DNA from 2 places in the Paenarthrobacter sp. R1 genome. Region 1 is predicted to be linked to the other one. Evidence: riboswitches for the same ligand, from Rfam matches in the RefSeq annotation. Region 1 holds a riboswitch; the other holds the start of a gene.
What was found. Region 1 has a riboswitch for S-adenosylmethionine ahead of QN084_RS08040 (DUF1737 domain-containing protein). Riboswitches for the same ligand answer to the same signal wherever they lie in the genome.

Region 2: another riboswitch for S-adenosylmethionine. It lies ahead of metX (homoserine O-acetyltransferase MetX); the one in region 1 lies ahead of QN084_RS08040 (DUF1737 domain-containing protein).

Annotation. Positions count from the first base shown of each region.
Region 1 is NZ_CP127115.1:1,652,396-1,660,090, reverse strand. It holds gene QN084_RS08070 (UDP-N-acetylglucosamine 1-carboxyvinyltransferase) at 1-930, shown strand, start outside; gene QN084_RS08065 (hypothetical protein) at 954-1,475, opposite strand; gene QN084_RS08060 (glutamate--cysteine ligase 2) at 1,695-2,906, shown strand; gene QN084_RS08055 (hypothetical protein) at 2,961-3,563, opposite strand; gene QN084_RS08050 (O-succinylhomoserine sulfhydrylase) at 3,573-4,781, opposite strand; gene QN084_RS08045 (rhodanese-like domain-containing protein) at 4,785-5,195, opposite strand; gene QN084_RS08040 (DUF1737 domain-containing protein) at 5,192-5,458, opposite strand; SAM riboswitch class IV at 5,471-5,584, opposite strand; gene QN084_RS08035 (NtaA/DmoA family FMN-dependent monooxygenase) at 5,751-7,079, shown strand; gene QN084_RS08030 (aromatic amino acid ammonia-lyase) at 7,082-7,695, shown strand, end outside.
Region 2 is NZ_CP127115.1:3,904,135-3,911,829, forward strand. It holds gene QN084_RS18610 (VOC family protein) at 1-256, opposite strand, end outside; gene QN084_RS18615 (bifunctional o-acetylhomoserine/o-acetylserine sulfhydrylase) at 493-1,809, shown strand; SAM riboswitch class IV at 1,969-2,084, shown strand; gene metX (homoserine O-acetyltransferase MetX) at 2,100-3,239, shown strand; gene QN084_RS18625 (hypothetical protein) at 3,226-3,639, opposite strand; gene QN084_RS18630 (ATP-binding protein) at 3,916-5,016, opposite strand; gene QN084_RS18635 (SGNH/GDSL hydrolase family protein) at 5,099-5,914, opposite strand; gene QN084_RS18640 (alpha/beta hydrolase) at 5,992-6,639, shown strand; gene QN084_RS18645 (RNA-binding S4 domain-containing protein) at 6,636-6,866, opposite strand; gene QN084_RS18650 (DMT family transporter) at 6,890-7,695, shown strand, end outside.

The DNA.
Region 1 (7,695 bases):
CACATGCAGGCGCTGCGCGAATTCGGGCTGAGGGTCGAGGCGAAGTCCGGGTTCTACTCCGTAGCAGCCCCGCCGGCCGACGGCGAAGACCGCTCGTTCGTGCTGACGGAACGCGGCGATACCGTGACCGAGAACGCCATCATGGCTGCCGCGCACCGTGAGGGCACCACCGTTATCCGCAATGCCAGCCCCAACTACATGGTCCAGGACCTGTGCTTCTACCTGCAGGGCCTGGGCGTGGGGATCGAAGGCATTGGCACCACCACGCTGCGCATCACCGGCCGGTCCAGCATCGACGTGGACATCGAGTACTTCCCCTCCGAGGACCCCATCGAGGCGATGTCCCTTATCACTGCCGGCATCGTCACCAACTCCGAGGTGACCATCCGGAGGGTGCCCATCGAGTTCATGGAGATCGAGTTGGCCACCTTGCAGCAGATGGGCCAGGAGCTGGAGATTTCCGGCGAATACAAGGCACGCAACGGACGTACCCGTTTGGTGGACGTCACCACCAAGCCATCCGAGCTCCGCGCCCCGCAGGACAAGATCCACCCCATGCCGTTCCCGGGGCTGAACATCGACAACCTGCCCTTCTTCGCCGTGATCGCCGGCAATGCAGAGGGCCAGACCATGATCCACGACTGGGTCTACGAGAACCGCGCCATCTACCTGACCGAGCTCAACAAGCTCGGCGCCCAGGTCCAGCTCCTGGATCCGCACCGGATCTACGTCAACGGCCCCACCAAGTGGCGTGCCGCCGAGATTGGCTGCCCTCCGGCCCTCCGTCCGGCGGCGTGCCTGCTCCTTGCGATGCTTGCCGCCCGCGGAACGTCGGAGCTCCGCAACATCTATGTCATTGAACGTGGCTATGAGGACCTCGCCGAGCGGCTGAACACCATCGGCGCCAAGGTGGAGTACTTCCAGGACTAGGCCGGTCCCTCAAATTTGCTGGATCATTCCGGCCTCGGCCCTCGGGGACCCTGCCATTCCGGGGCTTCGCCTGCGGTCAGGTGCGAATGATCCAGCAAATTTCTGCTCGTCCACCCAAATGGCGGGGTCTTCCCCTGGCCAGGAAGCCCCGGATTTCCGCCATGACGTGCTCCGGCGAGTTCCAGATCTGCTCCGGGGCGTACTTCCACGGAGGCAAGGGGAAGACTGGCCTCCGGACCGAAGCGGAGACCGCCGTGCCGCACGAAGCCGTGCCCTCTGCCGTGCCTGGTGGCTAAGTGAAGCTTTGCCGGTGTGGTCTTGAGCCAGAGACCGTACCTGAGGGCTGCGCTGGCACATGTCAGGTAGCCGTTGTTGGAAACCGCCTTAAGGACAGCAGGGTCAGCCGACGGTATGGCCCACAGACCATGCCTGGGCTGATAGGCACCTGCGAGCTTGCGGATATCGGCGGGGGTGTACCCGTTGGCCCGGAGCAGCCCGATCTTGGCGACTCCGCCCACCGATGTGAGGAATTCAAGCGCATCCATAGGGCCAGCAAGCCACGATCGACGCCCCGCCAGGAGTGGGCGGGGGCCTTATGTGGATAGCCCGACGAGAAATTTGCTGGATCACTCCGGCCTTGGCCCTCGGGACCCCGCCATTTTCGGGGCTTCGCCTACGGTCCGGTACGAATGATCCAGCAAAATTGACGGACCAGGTGGCGGCGGGGTTTGCGGCCGCGGCTATCGTGGGGCGCAAAATGGAGCATGCGTACTTTCGGGGTGGAGGAGGAGCTGCTCATCGTCGATCCCGTGACGGGTCAACCTCTGGCCCTCGCGGATGCGTTGATCAGCGGAAGAGGGCAACAGGACGGGACTTCCGAGGGCGACGGTTCAGGGCTCAGCCACGAACTAAAGCTGGAACAGATCGAGACCCAGACCCGGCCCTGCCATAGCTACGACGAATTGCTGCATCAGATCAGGCGGGGCCGGGCCTTGGCAGACCAGGCCGCCCGCAAGCACGGGGCCCGCGTAGCCGCACTTGCCACTTCGCCCCTCGCTTCCACCCCGCACACGACGCCCAACCCCAGGTACGCGGAGATGCTGGAGCGTTTTGGACTCACGGCGTACGAACAGCTGACGTGCGGCTTCCACGTGCACACCTCGTTGGAATCGCCTGAGGAAGGCGTCGTAGTCCTGGACCACATCCGGGACAAGCTCGCTGTCCTGACCGCCATCAGCGCCAATTCTCCCTACTGGCGCGGACAGGCCACCGGCTTTGACAGCTACCGGACCCAGGCCTGGAACCGCTGGCCAACGTCCGGGCCGTCCGCTGTGTTCGGTTCCCTGACCTCCTATCGGCGTATGGTCAAGCGGCTGTTGGAGACGGGCGTGCTGCTGGATGAGGGCATGATCTACTTTGACGCCCGCCTCTCCCGGGACCACCCCACAGTGGAGGTCCGGGTTGCCGACGTCTGCCTGCGTTCGGAGGATGCGGCCTTGATTGCCGTGCTGGTGCGGGCTTTGGTGGAGACGGCCACCCGGGAGATGCTCGACGGCGTTGAACCCGCCTCGGTGCCGACGGCGTTGTTGCGCATGGCCAGTTTCCAAGCCAGCAACATGGGTTTGCGCGGTGACCTTCTTGACTTTGGCGAATTCCGTCCCGAACCGGCCACAAGCGTGGTGTGGGCGTTGATGGAGTACTTGACCCCCGTGTTGGCCGAGCAGGGCGAACTGGAACTGGTGAAAGCAGGCTTAGCGGACATCCTGAAGCGCGGAAACGGCGCCCATCAGCAACGGGAAGCTGCGGCACGCTTCAACAGCCGCCAACGGGATGGCCAAAGCCCCGCAGGGAGTCCGCCCAGTGTAGAGGCGTTGGGTGCCGTGGTGGGGCATGCCGTCAAAGTCACCGTCTCCGGCACACCGGGAGGTGCCATCAAGGATCCCGATCCCGTGCTGGCACGCGTCCGCCGGGCCTAGGAACTCCGCACTACGGGACCTCAGCCAACCGCGGGAACTCAGCACTGCGGGAACTCAACCAACCGCGGGGTCGCCCGCGGGAGGCTCCGGATCCCACACCATCAGGTACCCTCCCACAGTCGCCTCCGTAACGTAGAAGACGAACGGCGGAATGTCCTTGGCCTTGAGCAGGATGCCGGCGAAAAGTACCGCAGCACTGCTGGCCGTCAGCCCCACCCAGCGCTCTGCCGGCGATCGCAGCAAGCCGGTGCCGAGGGCGGCCAGGCCGGCGATGTGCAGCCATGAGTAGCCCAGGAACGGAACATTCGAGCCGCGACGATACGCAAACCGTTCAAGGTCCGACGCCCTCCGGGACAGGCTGTACACAAACAGCGGAGCTCCGGCCAGGAGCGCCGCAGCCGAGGCCTCTACCCAGTGCTTGGCCTTGGCGTCAGGCATGGCCCGTGCCAAGGCGGCGAATCCAATCGGCACGGCCGCGGTCCCGGCTGCGGCCACGTGGTGGCCGGTCACCCATCCCCGCTCACCCCGCAGAAGCAGCCTCAAACGCTCGGCCGGATCGTGGGTGGTATAGACGCGGGGCACCGGAGATATTCCCGCCAGCCACACGACCGAACCCGCAACAATGACAGCCCCCGCGCGGCGGTATGGATGCCTCATGGCATGAGATTAGACCTGTTTGAGGGCCTTCTCCAGATCCAGGATGAGGTCGTTGACGTCCTCGAGCCCAACGGACAACCGGACCACGCCGTCGGAGAGCCCGATGGCTGCACGGCCTTCGGGTCCCATGGCCCTGTGGGTGGTGGTAGCCGGGTGGGTAATGAGCGACTTCGAGTCGCCCAGGTTGTTGGAGATGTCGATGACCCGCAACCCGTCGAGCAAAGCGAACGCGGCTTCCTTGGCGGAGCGGCCGGACGACGGCGAAAGCTCGAACGTCAACACGGTACCGCCGGCCTTCATCTGCTTGGCGGCCAGCTCATACTGCGGGTGGGATGTGAGCAAGGGGTATTTGACCCAGTTGATCGCAGGCTGATCTTCCAGCCATTCGGCAATCTTCAGCGCAGAGGCGGAACTGTGGTTCACCCGCAGGCCCATGGTCTCCAGGCCCTTGGTCAGCACCCACGCGTTGAACGCGGACAATGACGGCCCGGTGTGCCGCATGAGTTGCTTGACCGGGCCTTCGATGAACTCCTTGGTGCCCAGGATCGCGCCGCCCAGTACGCGGCCTTGGCCGTCGATGTGCTTCGTGCCGGAGTACACAATGACGTCGGCGCCGAGCTCGCCGCAGCGCTGGAGCAGGGGAGTGGCAAAGACGTTGTCCACCACCACTGTTGCCCCGGCGGCGTGCGCGAGCTCGCTGACGGCTGCGATGTCCACGATCTCCTGCATCGGGTTGGAGGGGGACTCGAAGAACACCGCGGTGGTGGGCTCGGAGAGGGCAGCGCGCCACTGGTCCAGGTCGGGGCCGTCTACGAACACGGTCTCCACGCCCCACCGCGGCAGGATCTCGTTGAGGATCACGAAGCAGGAGCCAAAGAGCGAGCGGGCGGCAACCACCCGGTCGCCGGCGCCCAGCAAGGCACCAAGGGCGGTGAAGACTGCGGACATGCCCGACGCCGTCGCGAAGCAGGCTTCGGTGCCTTCAAGGAGACGCAGCCGCTCCTGGAAGGTGGCAACGGAGGGGTTGCCGTAGCGGGAGTAGACGAAGCGTTCGTCTTCCCCGGTGAAGGCGCGCTCGGCAGCTGCCGCCGACTCGTAGACAAAGCCGGAGTTGAGGAAGACGGGCTCCGCCGTTTCCTGGAAATTGGTGCGGTCAAGGCCACCGCGAACGGCTTGGGTGTCTGGATTCCAGCCGGCGGCGTCAGGGTTGAAAGTCACTTCTTATTCGTTTCCAAGGTTGGTTGGCAGGCCGCGGTTTTTCCAGCCGTTGACGGTCCGTTCGCCGTAACGGTCCGGTTCACCTTCGAAGCCTTCGAGGACGTTGTAGGCGGTGAAACCTGCCTGGGTTGCGGCGATGGCCGCAGCAATGGAGCGCTGGCCGGACCGGCAAAGGAACACAAGCTCAACGCCGTCTCCCTCGGGTGCCTGTTGCTGCAGGTCTTCGATGAAGCGGGAGTTCGGGACGCCGCCTGCAAGGTTCCACTGGATGAACAGGGGATCGTTTTCCGTGGCCTTGGTGTCGGGGATGCCGATGTGGGCCCACTCGCCCTCGGTGCGGACGTCCACCAGGATGGCACCGTCCTGCAGCTTCGCCCAGGCATCCTGCGGGGTCAGGTCTCCGGCGTAGCTCATGCGTGGCCCTCGAATGCTGCCTCGTCCTCGTAGTTCTCCAGCTCATCCACGGCATTGGCCACGGCGGCATCCGCGCTGGCGACGGCGGCAGGCAACACCACTGCCTGTGCCACGATGACGTCCGTTCCGTTGAAGGTGGCCGACGGGCTGCCATGCAGGACGTAGCCTTCAGCGAGGGCGTTGCTGATCCGTTCGCAGAAGTCCCGGGTGTCCGGGCCCGTGATCAAACGGTAGGAAAGTCTCTCTTCGATGGGTTCAGGCATTAATGTGCTCCTCAGTCACGCTTGCAGTTCGAAGTGTCGAATACGCCGAGTAGTCACCTGAGGCACCCCGCCGCGGGAGAGGGTTGCCGACCAGCAAGTCAGGGCTTGGCGCTGGTACTCATTACTCAAGAAGAAAATAACATCCGCGGCCGTTGCGACGCATGTGGCGGGTGTCCCGCCGTCGTCATGTTGCGTAACCGGACCGGCCGCCGGGACTGGACCATTTAAGACGTCACGGGAGCATAATTGACGCAATACGACCCCCTGTAACTTCGCATGAAATCAGGTCGCGGTGAACGGACAGAGCAGTTCTACACTCAAGCCCATGCTGCATTTCGGATGGTTCGTGGGCCATGGATTCGGTGTCCAGGGCTGGGGGACTCCCGGCTACAGCCTTGGCTATGACTGGAAGAAGCCTGCGCTCTACCAGGAGGCGGTCAGGGCTTTTGAACGGTCGGGGCTGGACCTGTTCATCATCGAAGATTCACTCACCGTCCCGGACACGTACGGCGGCACCGCGGAAGTGTCGCTCGCGCACGCGTCCTTCGCTCCGAAGCACGATCCCTTGGCCCTGGTGCCGTACCTGCTGTCCGCGACGGAACACCTCGGCATTGTGCCCACCATCAGCGCGTCCTTCTACCCGCCTTTCACCGCGGCCAGGCTCCTTGCCACCCTGCAGCATTTCTCCGAGGGCCAACTCGGCTGGAACGTGGTGACCTCCGGCAGCGACCTCGCCGCGCAGAATTACGGACTGGACCAGCAGATCGAGCACGACCTGCGTTACGAGAAGGCGGAGGAATTCGTCGACGTCGTCCGGCGGCTTTGGCGGAGCTGGGAACCGGACGCCGTGCTGGAGGACGTGGAGGCAGGCCGGTTTGCGGACCACACCAAAGTCCATCCCATCAACCACGACGGGCAGTTTTTCAAGGTCCGGGGTCCGCTGAATACGGCACCCCTTCCCGAGGAACCGGTGTTGGTTCAGGCCGGCGCATCGCCGAGGGGCAAAGCGTTCGCGGGCGGCCACGCCGACGTCGCCATCGCCCTGGCCCGCGGGGTAGACGGGATGAAGGCCTACCGCGATTCCATCCGTGCCGAAGCCGCCAATGCCGGGCGGAATCCCGACGACGTCAAGGTACTTTTTGTCCTCAAGCCCACCGTGGTGGGGTCTGCTGCGGAGGGGGAGGAACTGCGGGCACGGCGCAAGGAACTGACCCAGCGCGACATCGACAGCCAGCTCAACTCGATCTCCTACCTTTCGGTGATCGACTTCAAGCAATTCGACCTCGATCAGCCCCTCCCCGAGCTGAGCACCAACAGTAACCAAGGAACGCTGGAACACTTCGCCAAAGCTGCTCCTCCCGGGTCCACGCTGCGGCAGATCCTGCAGGCCCGCAGCGGCGGCGCCGGTGATTCGATCATCGGGACCGCCGGAGAGATCGCCGACTACCTAGAGGAGACGGGCGAGGCCGTGGGCGGTGACGGCTTCCTGTTTTCCGGGTTCGTCGATCCGGTGACGGTGCATGGGGTCCTGGACAAACTGACTCCCGAACTTCGTCGCCGCGGCCTGCTGAGGAAAAGCTATGGCAACGGCGGTTTCCGGCAGAATCTCCTGGATTTCTGACCATGTTTCCGGAGTCGAAGGTGCTGCTGATCGGGACGGCGCCAGTGCATGCAGAAAGCATCGCCATGGCGGCGGCGGACGACTCCTGCCACGTGAAACTCAACCATGATGCCCTGACTTTGATCGGCCGTTCACGGGAAGTCGTGGAGCACGTGGCGGCCTCCGGCGAGCGGGTTTACGGCCTCAACACCCTCCTGGGGTCCGGCCGCGATACCGCTGTTGAGGAAGGCTCCATCCTTGCCTACCAAGTGCAGGTGGTCAGGTACCACAACAGCGGGGTGGGACCCTACCTGAGCCGCGCCGAAGCACGTGCCGTGATCCTCGCCCGCCTGGTCGGATTCAGTCGCGGCGGCTCCGGCGTCCGGCCCGAAACAGCCCGCTTCTACGCCGACCTCCTGAACCGTGGCGTCCACCCCGCCATCCCGGCCGAAGGTTCGGTGGGCTCTTCCGACCTCACCCAACTGGCCGCCGTCGCCGCCGTCGCGATCGGTGAGGGAGAAGCGCTTGACGCGTCCGGCGTCCTGGTGCCCGGCGCCAAGGCCCTCGCGGACGCCGGACTTCAGCCCCTCACGCTCCACGCCGGTGAGGCCTTGGCCCTCGTCAGCGCCAATGCCTA
Region 2 (7,695 bases), 2.3 Mb from region 1:
CCATCCATCCACCGCCGGCTGCCGAGCGTGCCCGGACTGCCTGGCCAAAGGGTGCCTTATCCGAAGCGGGGTGGTCCAGGACCTCCACGACTTCAAGGTATTTGCTGTCCGCGAGGGGAATGATCATGTTCCGGGTGCCGAAGCGGGGGTGCACTCCGCCCCGGACTGCGTCCACTCCCAGTGCTGCGGAAATTCGTTCGGTAGTGGCCAGGAGGCCATCTTTTTCACAAGCGTAAGAGACGTGATCCATGCGCATGGCTTCATCTTGGCACTTTGTGATTCGGGTCTCAGCTAAGTCTTGCCTAACTAAGATGGGATGTTACGGCGTGCCCTGAGGCCGGGCACCGTCCCCGGCCCTGTCCCGTCGCGGAAAGACCGAAAAATACTGTCTTCGTCATAAAGGTGGGTAATTCCGTGCCGGCTTCCTAGACTGGCCGCAGTTCCAAGCACTCCCCGTTACTAAACCCATGCGCTACGAAGAGGAGCCACGTCATGTCCCAGGGATGGTCTTTCGAAACCCGCCAGATCCACGCAGGCCAGGAGCCGGATGCTGCAACCGGTGCACGCTCGCTGCCGATTTACCAGACCACTTCCTTCGTGTTCCCCAGTGCGGAGAGTGCCGCCAACCGGTTTGCGCTGGCGGAACTGGCTCCCATCTACACCCGCATTGGCAACCCCACCCAGGACGCAGTGGAACAGCGCATTGCCAGCCTTGAGGGCGGGCTCGGGGCCCTGCTGCTCAGCTCGGGCCAGGCGGCGGAGACCTTCGCGATCCTGAACATCGCCGAGGCCGGTGACCACGTGGTGGCCAGCCCCAGCCTGTACGGCGGAACCTACAACCTCCTGGCGCACACCCTGAAGAAGTTCGGTATTTCCGTGACCTTCGTCGAGGATCCGGACAACCTGGAGCAGTGGCGCAACGCCGTGCAGCCCAACACCAAGCTGTTCTTCGGCGAAGTTGTATCCAACCCCCGCCAGGACGTGCTGGACATCGAAGGCGTCGCCGCGGTTGCCCATGAAGCGGGTGTCCCGCTGATCGTGGACAACACGCTTTCCACGCCCTACCTGATCCGTCCCATCGAGTGGGGTGCGGACATTGTGGTCCACTCGGCCACCAAGTACCTGGGTGGCCATGGTGCTGCCATTGCCGGGGTGATCGTGGATTCCGGAAACTTCGACTTCAGCCAGGACCCGGAGCGCTTCCCGAACTTCAACACTCCCGACCCCAGCTACAACGGCCTGGTCTACGCCCGCGACCTCGGCAAGGACGGCGCCCTCGGCGCCAACCTTTCCTACATCCTGAAGGCCCGCGTCCAGTTGCTGCGCGACCTTGGTTCCGCAGTATCGCCGTTCAACGCCTTCCTTATTGCCCAAGGCCTGGAAACCTTGAGCCTGCGGGTGGAGCGTCACGTGGCCAACGCCACCAAGGTGGCCGAATGGCTTGAAGCCCGTGACGACGTCGAAGCGGTCGCCTATGCGGGCCTGCCGTCCAGCCCCTGGTACGACCGTGGCCGCAAGTACGGTCCCCGTGGCACGGGGGCCGTTGTTGCTTTTACCATCAAGGGTGGCGTCGAAGCCGGCAAGCGCTTCGTCGATGCCTTGGAACTGCACTCCCATGTGGCAAACATCGGTGATGTCCGTTCCCTGGTCATCCACCCGGCGTCGACCACCCACAGCCAGCTGACCGCGGAACAGCAGGCCGTTGCCGGAGTAAACCCGGGCCTCGTCCGCCTGTCCGTGGGAATCGAGCACATCGATGACATCATTGCCGACCTCGAGGCCGGATTCCGCGCGGCAAAGGGTGCCTGAACCCGCCTGACGTGCGTCGCGGCGGGCCGCCCGGATTGAGGATTCTTCGCCGGGCGGCCCCGTCACGTGCGCGTTCGTGAACTAAAACGCCCTGAACCGTCATACTGCTGTCACATTCTTCGCCAGAACGGCCGTTCTCTTCCTAAACTCTAGGTGTTAGGTCATGAGTGCCAGCGATCAGCCCCGGCTTGCTGGCCGGCAACCCTCCTCCGCGGTGGGGTGCCCCGGGTGAGGACCTGGCCTGCCGCAATAACGGCGGCGGGCAAGCGCGAGGTTTAGGTGTCAAAGGAATGACCATTACTGCCACATCCCTTCCCACGTCGGAAGAACAGGACGGAACCGTCAAATACGCCCGCGTGGGTTCCCTGGAGCTGGAAGCCGGCGGGTTTCTCCCGGACGTTGTCCTGGCCTATGAGACCTGGGGCAAGCTCAATGCCGACGCCTCAAACGCCGTCCTCGTGGAGCACGCCCTGACGGGTAGTACGCATGTTGCACGCGGCGCCTCGGACGAGGAAGGCTGGTGGGAGCAGCTCGTTGGCCCGGGCGCAACGATCGACACCAACAGGTTCTTTGTCATTTCCATCAACATCGTGGGCGGCTGCTACGGCAGCACAGGGCCGTCGTCGCAAGCCCCGGACGGCAAGCCCTGGGGCTCCCGTTTCCCACTGGTGACCCTGCGCGACAGCACAGTGGCCGAAGCCCGGCTCGCCGACGCCTTGGGGATCCGGCAGTGGCATGCAGTGCTGGGCGGCTCGATGGGCGGGGCGCGCGCCTTGGAATGGGCAGTGACCTTCCCGAACAGGGTGGAGCGCTGCGCCGTGATTTCCGTAGGTGCCTACAGCACCGCGGAGCAGATCGCGTTTGCGCAGGCACAGACGCTCGCAATCCGCCAGGATCCGAACTTCAACAACGGTGACTACTACCATGGCCCGGCACCTGAAACCGGCCTTGCCTTGGCGCGGCGGATTGCCCACATCACGTATCGTTCCGCGCTGGAGCTGGACCTCCGCTTCGGCCGGGAAGCGCAGCCGCAGGAGAAACCGCTGACCGCCGCCGTGCTGGGGGAGCGGGGGCGCTACCAGGTGGAGAGTTACTTGGACCACCAGGGCACCAAGCTGGTGCGCCGCTTCGATGCCAACAGCTACATCGCGATCACCGAGGCCCTGATGTCCCACGACGTCAGGCGGGGACGCGGCCCGCTCAAGGAAGCGTTGTCCCGGGCCACGGCACAGTTTTTTGTGGCGGCCGTGAACTCCGACCGGCTCTACTTCCCGGCACAGTCGCACGAACTCGCCGAAGCCTTGCCGGGCGACGTCCCGGTCCACATCATCGAAGCCCCCATCGGGCACGACGGCTTCCTCACGGAGATCGGCCAGCTCGCGGGCCAGCTGGGCGCAGCCTTCTTTGCCGAAGACTTCAGCCGTTCATGATCTCGCCGCGCTGCTTCATGTAGTCCTCCATGGCGATCTCGCCGTTGCTGAACTTCGCGTCCAGCTCTGCGAGCTTCCGCGCCCGGTAGCCCTGCGGCGCAGAGCCTCCACTTGCCGGGGGCGGCACCTGTGGTGAAGCGCCCGACGGCGGTACCTCCGGCGGCGTTGCATCAGCCGGGCGGATGTCGGCGGGTCCCGTCGGATACCCGGGGTAGTTCTGCGGCGGATAGGCCTGGCCGGGGTAGTTGTGCGGCGGGTAGCCTGGCCCGGGAAGGTTCTGCGGCGGGTAGCCACGGAAGCCGTCGTTATGGATTCGGCGCGCCTTGGACCGGTTGTACATGCGGATTCCAACTGGAATCACCCATGAGCAGACGATGATCCAGAAGATCAGATTGTTCACAGTGGAGCCCTCCTAGGTCCTATCCCAGCTTAGCCCCGTCGCGTCAGGGCTTCGCCGCCGCGGCAGCCCAACCATCAAACCTCCAGGTTGGGGAGCGCCAGACAAACCAAAAAGAGAACTACTTTGCCGACGTGAGTAGGGTCCAGAGAGCTCCGAACGCGAAAAATGATCCCATCAAGATGTATACGAAGCCCAGGCCCTTGATACGAGCCTACACCGATGACTTGTTTTGGCAGCCTACGGGATCGGGCTCGGCGCACTAGTACCGTGAGATGACTAGTCTGTGTTCAGATTGCGCAAATACTGTCGAAGGCCCGGTATCGCGAAATCGATCTTCCCGTGGCCGGCAGGTTCCACCAGGCCGGCGGCGAGCAGGCGCGAGCGATAGTTGGCGACTAGATTGGTCTTTGCCTTCAGCCTCTCTCCAAGGTCTCCGGCGATCGAAGGACCGTCATCCTGCGCCATTGCGCGAAGGAACTGGAGGTCCTTTGCCGACACGGTTGAGAGTGCGGCTTCGATGACCGTGCGGGCATTGCGCCTGTGGGCGGCCTGTACCGCGCGGTCCGCCTCGGCATCTGTCAGCGTGCCGTTGTTATTTTCCGCTTCGCGCCAGAGGAAGTAGCCGACGAGCTGGATCAAGAAGGGGTAGCCACCGGTCGACTCGGCTGCCTTTTGGACCAGGTGGGGCGGGACACGGAAGCCGGCGGTGGCGAAGATGGAGGCGAAAGACCGTTCAACGTCGCGGATGCCCGCCGCATGGAGGTCGATTTTGTCGGCCCGGCGCAGGAACGTGGCAACGCCTTCATTGAGCAGGTCGGATACGGCTGCAGGCAGTCCGGCGAATACCAGGCCGATCGGCATCCGGTCCTGGATGAAGTGCTGGACGCTGGCCGCCAATTGAGCGAGTTCGTTGCGGTCGGCGGCGTGGATTTCATCCACCGTGATGATCAGGCCGGTGTGTTTGTTGTCGAGGATGTGGAGAAGTTCTTCGCCGAGCTTGCGCCATGCTACTTGGCGTTCGGGTGCCAACTGGGTGGTGATGCTGAATCCTGCGGCGCCGATGGCGGTGATCCGCCGGTTCTGCGGACCGCTGCCAAGTTCCTGGGTCAGGCTGAGCATTTCCTCGCCGACGCGACCCATGAAGCCTTCCGTTGCAGTCTCCGCGATGACTGCCCAGCCTTCTTGGCGGGCGGCGTCATGGACCTCCCCGAGCATCACCGTCTTGCCGATCCCGCGGGCTCCGGTGAAGATCGTGAGCAGTCCCGGTGCCCCGGAACCAAGCCGCAAACCGTATTTGAACTCATCAAGCAGGCCTGACCGTCCAATGATTTCCGGAGGAGTTGCTCCTGCTGAGGGCCTGAATGGATTCTCGATCATGTATCAAGCTTATGAGTCGTTGTGAGTTTTGTGAGTTTGGCGCTCCTGGTGAGGCTTATGAGTTTTGTGAGTATCCTCATGGTCAGTTAGCACCTGAAACGGGACCCGGCGTCGGGCGCTTTGGCGTGATGCCGTCCCCGGAAGACTGGTGCCGCAACCTGCGGATGACCCACGGAACGAAGTACTCGCGGGCCCACACGAGGTCCGAGGACCTGGCTTCGCGCCACGTGCGCGGCGGGAGCGGTTTGGGTGCCATCGGTTCCAGGGTGTGCGGCACGTTCAGTGCCTCCAGCACCATGGTGGCGATGGTGTGGTGGCCCAACGGCGAGAAATGCAGCCGGTCCACGTCCCACATCTGCGGATCAGCGAGTTGCCGCAGGGACCACATGTCGGCGACCACTGCGTCGTGCCGGGCGGCGACGGTTCGCAGGTTCTCGTTGTAGATGGCTACCTTGCCGCGGATCCGGCCAAGCACCGAGGACGCCGTGTCAGGGCCATTGAACAGCACCACGGTGGCGCCGCCCGAGCTGAGCTCCTGGACGGCGGCATCGAGCTTGGTGGCCAGCAGATCGGGGTCCCCGCCGGGGCGGATGAGATCGTTGCCGCCAGCCGAAATGGACACCAGATCCGGCTTGAGTTCCAGGCACGGCCCCACCTGTTCGTCCACGATCTGCTGCAGCAGGCGCCCGCGGATGGCGAGGTTGGCGTAGGCGAAATCGGCATGCCCTCGCCCGAGTTCCTCGGCCACGCGATCGGCCCAGCCGCGGAACCCGCCCGGGCTCCCGGGTTCAGGATCTCCGATGCCTTCGGTAAACGAATCTCCCAGCGCCACGTACCGGCTCCAGGGATGCTTTTGGACAGTTCCTCCGGGCGTCACCAACGAATTGCTCTCACTCACGATTCATATCCTGCCCCGTACATGCGAACCTACGCGACCGTAAGTTGTTACCCGCGGGTAACTGCAAGAATGGACCCATGACTGAAGCCGTAGCTTTTCCCGCACCCGTTGTCCTGTGGTCCCATGACGAAGCCGAACGGGCCGGCAAGCCCCTTCTGGTCCTGCTTCATGGATACGGCTCCAACGAGGACGATCTCTTCAGCCTCGCCGGCCTGCTGCCCGCCGACTTCGTCGTGGCCTCCCTGCGGGCTCCCATGCCCATGGGCCCCGGGTTCACGTGGTTCCCGCTGACTGCCTCGATCGACTACTCCCTGGACGCCGTGAAGCTGGCGGCAGAGTACGCCCTCGAATGGTTGGACACCGTCAAGGCGAACCACTCGTCCGTGACGTTGCTGGGGTTCTCCATGGGCATGGCCATGGCAACCACCATGCTCCGGTACCGGCCCGCCGACTTCGCTGCCGTCGTCGGGCTTTCAGGCTTCGTGATCGACGCCGGAGCTGACGCGGACTTCCGCGACGACGAACTGGACGGCTCGGTGCCGATGTTCTGGGGACGCGACCAGCAGGATCCGGTGATCACTCCGGACAAGATCGAATACACCATGGGCTGGGTCCGCAAGCATGTGGACCTCACCAAGGTGCTTTACACGGGAATGTGGCACGGCATCAACCAGCAGGAAATCGGCCACGTGGGCGAATTCCTCACCCACAAGGTACTTGGCTAGGAACGGCCGGCGATCCTGACCGTCTGGCCGTTCACTGTGACGGTGTCGCCGGGATGGAGTTGGCGGCCGCGGCGTTCTTCGATGTCGTTGTTGACCTTGACCAGTCCGTTCTTGATGAGCTCCGTCGCCTCGACCCCGTCCTCCACCAGGTTGGCAAGCTTCAACAGTTGGCCCAGGCGGATCATGTCGTCGCGGATGGGAATCTCTTCGATTTCGGGATTGCTCATAGAGCAATAATGCCTGAAGTAGTGTGGTGACAGTGCCGAATCCTTCCCACCGTCCCGCCTTTCCGCTTGCCCTCGGGCTGCCGCTTGCCCTGGTGACAGGCCTGGTCCTGCCGCTCCAAGGCCGCATTAACGGGGCGCTCGCCGTCAAGCTCGAGGACGGCATTACCGCTTCTGTGGTGAGCTTCACCACAGGCCTGGTGGTGATTGCGGCTATCTCGCTCGCTACGCCCAAAGGCAGGTCGGGGCTGCAGAGTATTCTCCCGGCCGTCCGCAACCGCAGCTTCCCGCCGTACTACGTCATGGCCGGGGCCGTCGGCGCCTTTTTCGTTTTTGCGCAATCCTTCACGGTCGGCTTGCTGGGCGTCGCGCTGTTCACCGTTGCCACCGTTACCGGACAGACCCTCAGCGGCCTGCTGGTGGACCGCATGGGCATCGCTCCCGGCGGCAAGCGGTCGATCACGGGCGTACGGGTCCTGGGAAGCGTCCTCACCGTGGCCGCGGTCGCCTGGGCCGTGTCCCCGCGCTTTGGTGGAACGGCCGACGTCGGCGCTTTGGTGCTGCCGGTCATCCTGCCTTTGGTGGCGGGTTTCCTCATGAGCTTCCAACAGGCCATGAACGGGACCGCCACCGTCCACTACGGCACCCCCATCGCGGCCACGCTCGTCAATTTCCTGGCCGGTTCCCTTGTCCTCTGGGTGGCCTTGCTGATCAAGCTCGCGGTAGCCGGGGCCGGGAACCCCCTTCCCTCCGAGTGGTGGTACTACGCCGGCGGACCGTTGGGATGCATCGCCATCGGCCTGGCGGCCCTGCTGGTGCGGAGCCTTGGCGT